Regions from separate parts of the Anoxybacillus sp. FSL W8-0382 genome, predicted to be linked through region 2. Evidence: a T-box and tRNA genes for the amino acid it is inferred to sense, from the RefSeq annotation. Region 2 holds a T-box; the other holds one or more tRNA genes.
The links. A T-box is a leader RNA that pairs with one kind of tRNA and senses whether it is charged. The one in region 2 lies ahead of tyrS (tyrosine--tRNA ligase), so its partner is inferred to be a tRNA-Tyr.

Region 1 (3,402 bases), 400 kb from region 2:
GTGGTTCCGAATGGAAGGGCCATCGCTCAACGGATAAAAGCTACCCCGGGGATAACAGGCTTATCTCCCCCAAGAGTCCACATCGACGGGGAGGTTTGGCACCTCGATGTCGGCTCATCGCATCCTGGGGCTGTAGTCGGTCCCAAGGGTTGGGCTGTTCGCCCATTAAAGCGGTACGCGAGCTGGGTTCAGAACGTCGTGAGACAGTTCGGTCCCTATCCGTCGCGGGCGTAGGAAATTTGAGAGGAGCTGTCCTTAGTACGAGAGGACCGGGATGGACGCACCGCTGGTGTACCAGTTGTTCCGCCAGGAGCACAGCTGGGTAGCTATGTGCGGAAGGGATAAGCGCTGAAAGCATCTAAGCGTGAAGCCCCCCTCAAGATGAGATTTCCCATCGCGTCAAGCGAGTAAGATCCCTTGAAGATGACAAGGTAGATAGGTCCGAGGTGGAAGCGTGGCGACACGTGCAGCTGACGGATACTAATCGATCGAGGACTTAACTAAACACACAAGAAAAGCGTAGGCGACTACACAAAACCTGTTATCTAGTTTTGAAGGAATAAAAAATGCTTGACAACAAAAAATATTCCTTTATAATAACATTTGTCTAAAGCATGTTTGCTCGGTGACGATGGCGGAGAGGTCACACCCGTTCCCATCCCGAACACGGAAGTTAAGCTCTCCAGCGCCGATGGTAGTTGGCGGGACACCGCCTGCGAGAGTAGGACGTTGCCGGGCAAGATAATGCATAAATCACTTTTACGATTATTCCGCAGTAGCTCAGTGGTAGAGCACTCGGCTGTTAACCGAGCGGTCGTAGGTTCGAATCCTACCTGCGGAGCCAGTGCTTCCATAGCTCAGTTGGTAGAGCACTTCCATGGTAAGGAAGAGGTCACCGGTTCAAGCCCGGTTGGAAGCTTGTGTGTCGTATGTTGGCCCGTTGGTCAAGTGGTTAAGACACCGCCCTTTCACGGCGGTAACACGGGTTCGAATCCCGTACGGGTCATCCCTTTTACGGAGGATTAGCTCAGCTGGGAGAGCACTTGCCTTACAAGCAAGGGGTCGGCGGTTCGATCCCGTCATCCTCCACCATACGTTTTGATAAATGTGTAGGAAATTGGGTAGCATAATGTAGTCTAGGGAAAATGACTGCCGGCTTAGCTCAATTGGTAGAGCAACTGACTTGTAATCAGTAGGTTGCGGGTTCAAGTCCTGCAGCCGGCACCATCCGCGGAGGGGTAGCGAAGTGGCTAAACGCGGCGGACTGTAAATCCGCTCCCTTTGGGTTCGGCGGTTCGAATCCGTCCCCCTCCACCATTTGTTTTCACACAATGATTACATACATTTTTGTCATATCGATGTCGGATTATTTCGCGAATTTCCTTCAGAAATTCTCAAAATAATCCTGCGGTGTTAATTCATGAAGTAAATTCTGAGAAGTTAACTCATGAAGTTATATCGATGGGCTATAGCCAAGCGGTAAGGCAACGGACTTTGACTCCGTGATGCGCTGGTTCGAATCCAGCTAGCCCAGCCATTTGTATAATGAGCCATTAGCTCAGTAGGTAGAGCATCTGACTTTTAATCAGAGGGTCGGAGGTTCGAGTCCTCCATGGCTCACTGTTTGCGGAAGTAGTTCAGTGGTAGAACACCACCTTGCCAAGGTGGGGGTCGCGGGTTCGAGTCCCGTCTTCCGCTCCATGGGGCCTTAGCTCAGCTGGGAGAGCGCCTGCTTTGCACGCAGGAGGTCATCGGTTCGATCCCGATAGGCTCCATACTAAAACCTTAGGTATTACCTAAGGTTTTTTCTGTTTGTTATAGAATAAATATTCAAAAAGTTGTCGAGTTGAGCCAACTGTTTCTCCTCATGTACAATAAACATCAGATACAACAAGGGGAGGAGATCGAGATGGACATTTCGATTATTGGAGTGCCAATGGACTTAGGACAAACACGCCGTGGTGTTGATATGGGGCCAAGTGCCATTCGCTACGCTGGCGTAGTAGAGCGTTTAGAAAACTTAAATCATGATATTGAGGATTTAGGTGATATTCAAATTGGTCGCGCTGAGCGCGTTCAAGATGTGACAAATCCAAAATTACGAAACTTGAAAGCGGTTGCTGAGGCGAATGAAAAACTAGCCGCTACGGTGGATGAAGTTGTGGCCAAAGGTCGTTTCCCACTAGTGCTTGGTGGGGATCACAGCATTGCGATTGGGACACTTGCAGGAGTGGCTAGACATTATAAAAGTTTAGGCGTCATTTGGTACGATGCGCACGGAGATTTAAACACGGAGGAAACGTCTCCCTCGGGAAATATTCACGGTATGTCGCTTGCTGCAAGTTTAGGACTTGGTCATCCAGCTTTAACGATGATTGGTGGATATAGTCCAAAAGTGAAACCAGAAAATATTGTGATCATCGGTGCTCGTGCACTTGATGAAGGCGAAAAACAATTAATTAAAGAAAAAGGAATCAAAATATATACAATGCATGAGGTTGATCGTCTCGGTATGACAAAAGTAATGGAAGAGACGATTGCGTATTTAAAAGAACGAACAGACGGTGTACATTTGTCTCTTGACTTAGATGGGCTTGACCCACATGATGCACCTGGAGTTGGAACGCCGGTGATCGGTGGGCTCTCTTACCGTGAAAGTCATTTAGCGATGGAAATGCTAGCTGAAGCGCAAATCATCACTTCAGCTGAATTTGTTGAAGTGAATCCGATTTTAGATGAGCGCAATAAAACAGCTGCAACTGCTGTCGCTTTAATGGGATCGCTGTTCGGTGAGAAGCTTGTATGAGAGGTGGCATCATGCCACCTCTTCATTTTTTTAAAGTATGAACGTATGAGTAAAATGTTTGTGGGAGAAAAAAAGACAGGTTCCTGATTTGGTATAATAAGGAACCTGTCAGATATGTAAGATGAACGTATGAGTAAAATGTTTGTGGGAGAAAAAAAGACAGGTTCCTGATTTGGTATAATAAGGAACCTGTCAGATATGTAAGCAAAATAGATGAAAAACGGGCTCTCCTCCTGGTAAGGTAGTAAGTGCGAAAAAAATACAACCAAAGAAAGGAGTGGAGCCCATGCAGGATTATATCACAAACGGCTTGACATTAAAAGAGATCGAACAGTCTTTATTTAGACATATGCAAAAACAATATGGTCATCTCCTTCAACAGGTGTTGGAGGAGATCGACCGCACATTGGCAGAACAGCGGGACAAGAAACGATATGCGCTCAAAGATAAGCGGACGATCCGACTCCAAACGCTATTTGGAGAGGTGGAAGTGAAGCGAAACTACTACTTTGACCGTGAAAAAAAGGTGTATACGTCTTTACTCGATGTCTTTCTTCAGTTCGATGGGGCGCATGGAGTGAGTCCGCTATTAGAGG
Region 2 (3,402 bases):
AACGTTAACCACGGGTATTTCTCTATTGGAGAAGGTAAGGAAGAAACAAAATCTTTCGTAATGTCGTATGCAATCGCTTCCTCATACTGCTCTTTTGAAATATACCCTGCTTTTTTCATGCGCGATAATACAGTTTTCATCCGATTTAACGCTGGGGATAAATCGTTTTTCAACTCCCCTTTGCTTGTAAACGGCGTATAGCGAAACGGACTTTGTGGCAATCCTGCTAAAAATGCAGCTTGCGGCAATGTTAATTCTTTTGCATCAACACCGAAAACGCCTTTTGCGGCAGCTTGAACGCCAGCAATATTTCGTCCGGATGCGTTTCGTCCAAACGTTACAACGTTAATGTAGGCTTCTAAAATTTCATCTTTCGTAAAAAATTTCTCAAGGCGTAAAGCAAGTAACACTTCTTTTGCTTTGCGCTCAAATGACACTTCGCTCGTTAAAATTTGATTTTTTACAAGTTGCTGTGTTAATGTACTTCCTCCACTACGTGTAGAGGAATTTGTTGCTTCTTGAAAAATGGCACGTATAATAGCTTTTGGTACAACCCCTTTATGTTCATAAAAATGTTCATCTTCCGTCGCAATGACGGCTTGAATGAAATAAGGGGAAACTTGCGAAAGTTTGACTTCATCGCGTTCTAGGTCTGAACGAAAATAGCCGAGATATTCGCGATTGGCGAAGTAAATATGTGTTGTTTCTTCATAGTTATAAATATCTTTTTTCATTTCTTTGTATGGAATCGGTTTGGCATCTTTCACGAGCGAGGCGAAATATCCTGCCCCGACACCGAAAGCAAAGCTGAACGCACATAAACTTACGATGAATATAATTAAACATACGTTCCAGACGACTTCGTATGTGATCGTAAAATGACGCCATAGTTTTTGCCATGAGAATCGCACTTGTTTTTCTGACATAGTGACCTCCCATCTGTATTATATTTTCATTATTATATCATAATTTGTCTTTTCATATCGGTAAATGTCTAAATTTGTTTGAAGATCTTGACAACAGTTGGCGTTTTATGATAAAAGAGGATATACTGACATGTAAATAATCGAGCGATGAGCGGAACGAGTAGTGCTTATCTCCCTGCGAACAGAGAGCTAGTGGTTGGTGCGAACTAGCGCATAGATGAGCATGAATTACCTCCGGGAGCATCTTTTGCGAACGGCGTGTGCCAAGTAGCAAAAGACGGTGTCGACCGTTATGGCAATGAAGTGAGAGAACATAGGCGTTCTCTAAGTAGGGTGGTACCGCGACATAAACTCGTCCCTTCATGTGAAGGACGAGTTTTTTTGTTTGAATCTAAAACAGAAAGGATGGTTGAGATGGATTTGCTTCAAGACTTACAATTTCGTGGTTTAATTAATCAGATGACAGATGAAGATGGATTGAAAGCGTTGTTGGCAGAAGAAAGCGTAAAAGTATATTGTGGTTTTGATCCGACGGCGGATAGTTTGCACATCGGTCACTTGCTTCCGATCTTAATGTTGCGTCGTTTTCAACAAGCAGGGCATCAACCGATTGCGCTCGTCGGTGGGGCAACAGGACTCATTGGAGACCCAAGCGGAAAGAAAACAGAGCGAAAATTAAATGAAAAAGAGACAGTCGCTTATTACAGTGAGCGAATTAAACAACAGCTAAGCCGTTTTTTAGATTTTGAGAAAGTCGACAATCCAGCCATTATTGCAAATAACTATGAATGGATTGGTTCGCTTGATGTCATTACATTTTTGCGCGATGTTGGGAAAAACTTTGGGATTAACTACATGCTCGCAAAAGAATCAGTCCAATCGCGATTAGAAGCAGGGATTTCATTTACAGAATTTAGTTATATGATTTTACAAGCGTACGATTTCCTCAAACTATATGAAATGTATGGATGTAAGTTGCAAGTAGGTGGCAGTGACCAATGGGGAAACATTACAGCAGGATTAGAGCTCATTCGGAAAACAGAAGAAGATGCGAAAGTGTTTGGATTAACCGTTCCGCTCGTAACGAAAGCAGATGGAACAAAATTTGGAAAAACAGAAGGTGGGGCAGTATGGCTTGATGCTGATAAAACGTCGCCATATGAGTTCTATCAATTTTGGATTAACACTGATGATCGTGATGTTGTGAAATATTTAAAATACTTTACGTTTTTATCCCATGAAGAAATTATCGAATTGGAAAGACAAACGGCTGAAGCACCGGAAAAACGTGCAGCGCAAAAAGCGTTAGCTGCTGAGATGACACGCCTTGTTCATGGGGAAGAAGCGTTGCAGCAGGCGATCAACATTTCTGAAGCGCTCTTTAGCGGAGATGTAGCCAAACTAACAGCGGATGAAATTGAACAAGGGTTTAAAGATGTACCATCGTATGTATGCGAAGAACAGGAGATAGCGCTTGTTGATTTACTTGTAGCAAGCGGTATTTGCCCATCGAAGCGTCAAGCTCGTGAGGATGTTACAAATGGGGCCATTTATGTCAATGGTGAACGTGTGCAAGATGTGAATAAAGTCATGACAGACGCAAATCGTATTGAAGGTCGCTTTACAATTATTCGGCGCGGTAAGAAAAAATATTATTTAATTCGTTACGCATAAAAAAGTCCTCTCTGCTTTGGCAGAGAGGATTTTTTTATTAACGAGAGTAGAACTCAACGATTAATGCTTCGTTAATTTCAGCAGGTAATTCAGAACGCTCTGGTAAGCGAGTGTAAGTACCTTCTAATTTGTCTGCGTCAAGTGTCAAATAGTCAGGTACGAAGTTGTTCACTTCAAGCGCTTCTTTAATAATTTGAAGGTTGCGAGACTTTTCGCGAACAGAAATTGTTTGACCTGGTTTCACGCGATAAGATGGGATATCCACACGGTTGCCGTCAACTAAAATGTGACCATGGTTTACTAATTGGCGAGCTTGACGGCGAGTGCGCGCAAAACCTAAACGGTAAACAAGGTTGTCTAAACGGGACTCAAGTAAAATCATGAAGTTTTCACCGTGCTTACCAGCCATTTTTCCTGCTTCTTCGAACGTTTTACGGAATTGACGTTCATTGACACCGTACATATGGCGAAGCTTTTGCTTCTCTTGAAGTTGCATGCCATATTCAGATAATTTTTTACGTTGTCCTGGACCATGTTGACCTGGTGGGTAAGGACGTTTTTGCAATTCTTTACCAGTGCCGCTTAATGAAATGCCAAGGCGGCGAGAAATTTTCCATGTTGGACCTGTATAACGAGCCATAAATGCTCCTCCTTTGTTTTTATTTTTGGTAAAATAAAAACAGTCGTGCCTCACCATTTATCGCCATTTTGTTTTCATGTATCCTCGCCCTAGCAGCTGAGAGTTACACGATACAGCCTCCAATTAGAGACGCACGTCTCTAAGGGGAACAAAATGGACATA

Region 1: it has a tRNA-Tyr gene. The T-box ahead of tyrS (tyrosine--tRNA ligase) is inferred to sense a tRNA for this amino acid. The anticodon was not compared.

The regions. Positions count from the first base shown of each region.
Region 1 is NZ_JBBOPX010000001.1:161,458-164,859, forward strand. Features, by position in the region: rRNA gene NSS60_RS00890 (23S ribosomal RNA) at 1-504, shown strand, start outside; rRNA gene rrf (5S ribosomal RNA) at 622-738, shown strand; tRNA gene NSS60_RS00900 (tRNA-Asn) at 770-844, shown strand; tRNA gene NSS60_RS00905 (tRNA-Thr) at 847-919, shown strand; tRNA gene NSS60_RS00910 (tRNA-Glu) at 935-1,006, shown strand; tRNA gene NSS60_RS00915 (tRNA-Val) at 1,017-1,092, shown strand; tRNA gene NSS60_RS00920 (tRNA-Thr) at 1,152-1,227, shown strand; tRNA gene NSS60_RS00925 (tRNA-Tyr) at 1,233-1,317, shown strand; tRNA gene NSS60_RS00930 (tRNA-Gln) at 1,463-1,537, shown strand; tRNA gene NSS60_RS00935 (tRNA-Lys) at 1,548-1,620, shown strand; tRNA gene NSS60_RS00940 (tRNA-Gly) at 1,627-1,701, shown strand; tRNA gene NSS60_RS00945 (tRNA-Ala) at 1,703-1,775, shown strand; gene rocF (arginase) at 1,910-2,806, shown strand; gene NSS60_RS00955 (ISLre2 family transposase) at 3,093-3,402, shown strand, end outside.
Region 2 is NZ_JBBOPX010000001.1:558,607-562,008, forward strand. Features, by position in the region: gene NSS60_RS03010 (transglycosylase domain-containing protein) at 1-926, opposite strand, end outside; T-box leader at 1,065-1,289, shown strand; gene tyrS (tyrosine--tRNA ligase) at 1,341-2,600, shown strand; gene rpsD (30S ribosomal protein S4) at 2,638-3,240, opposite strand.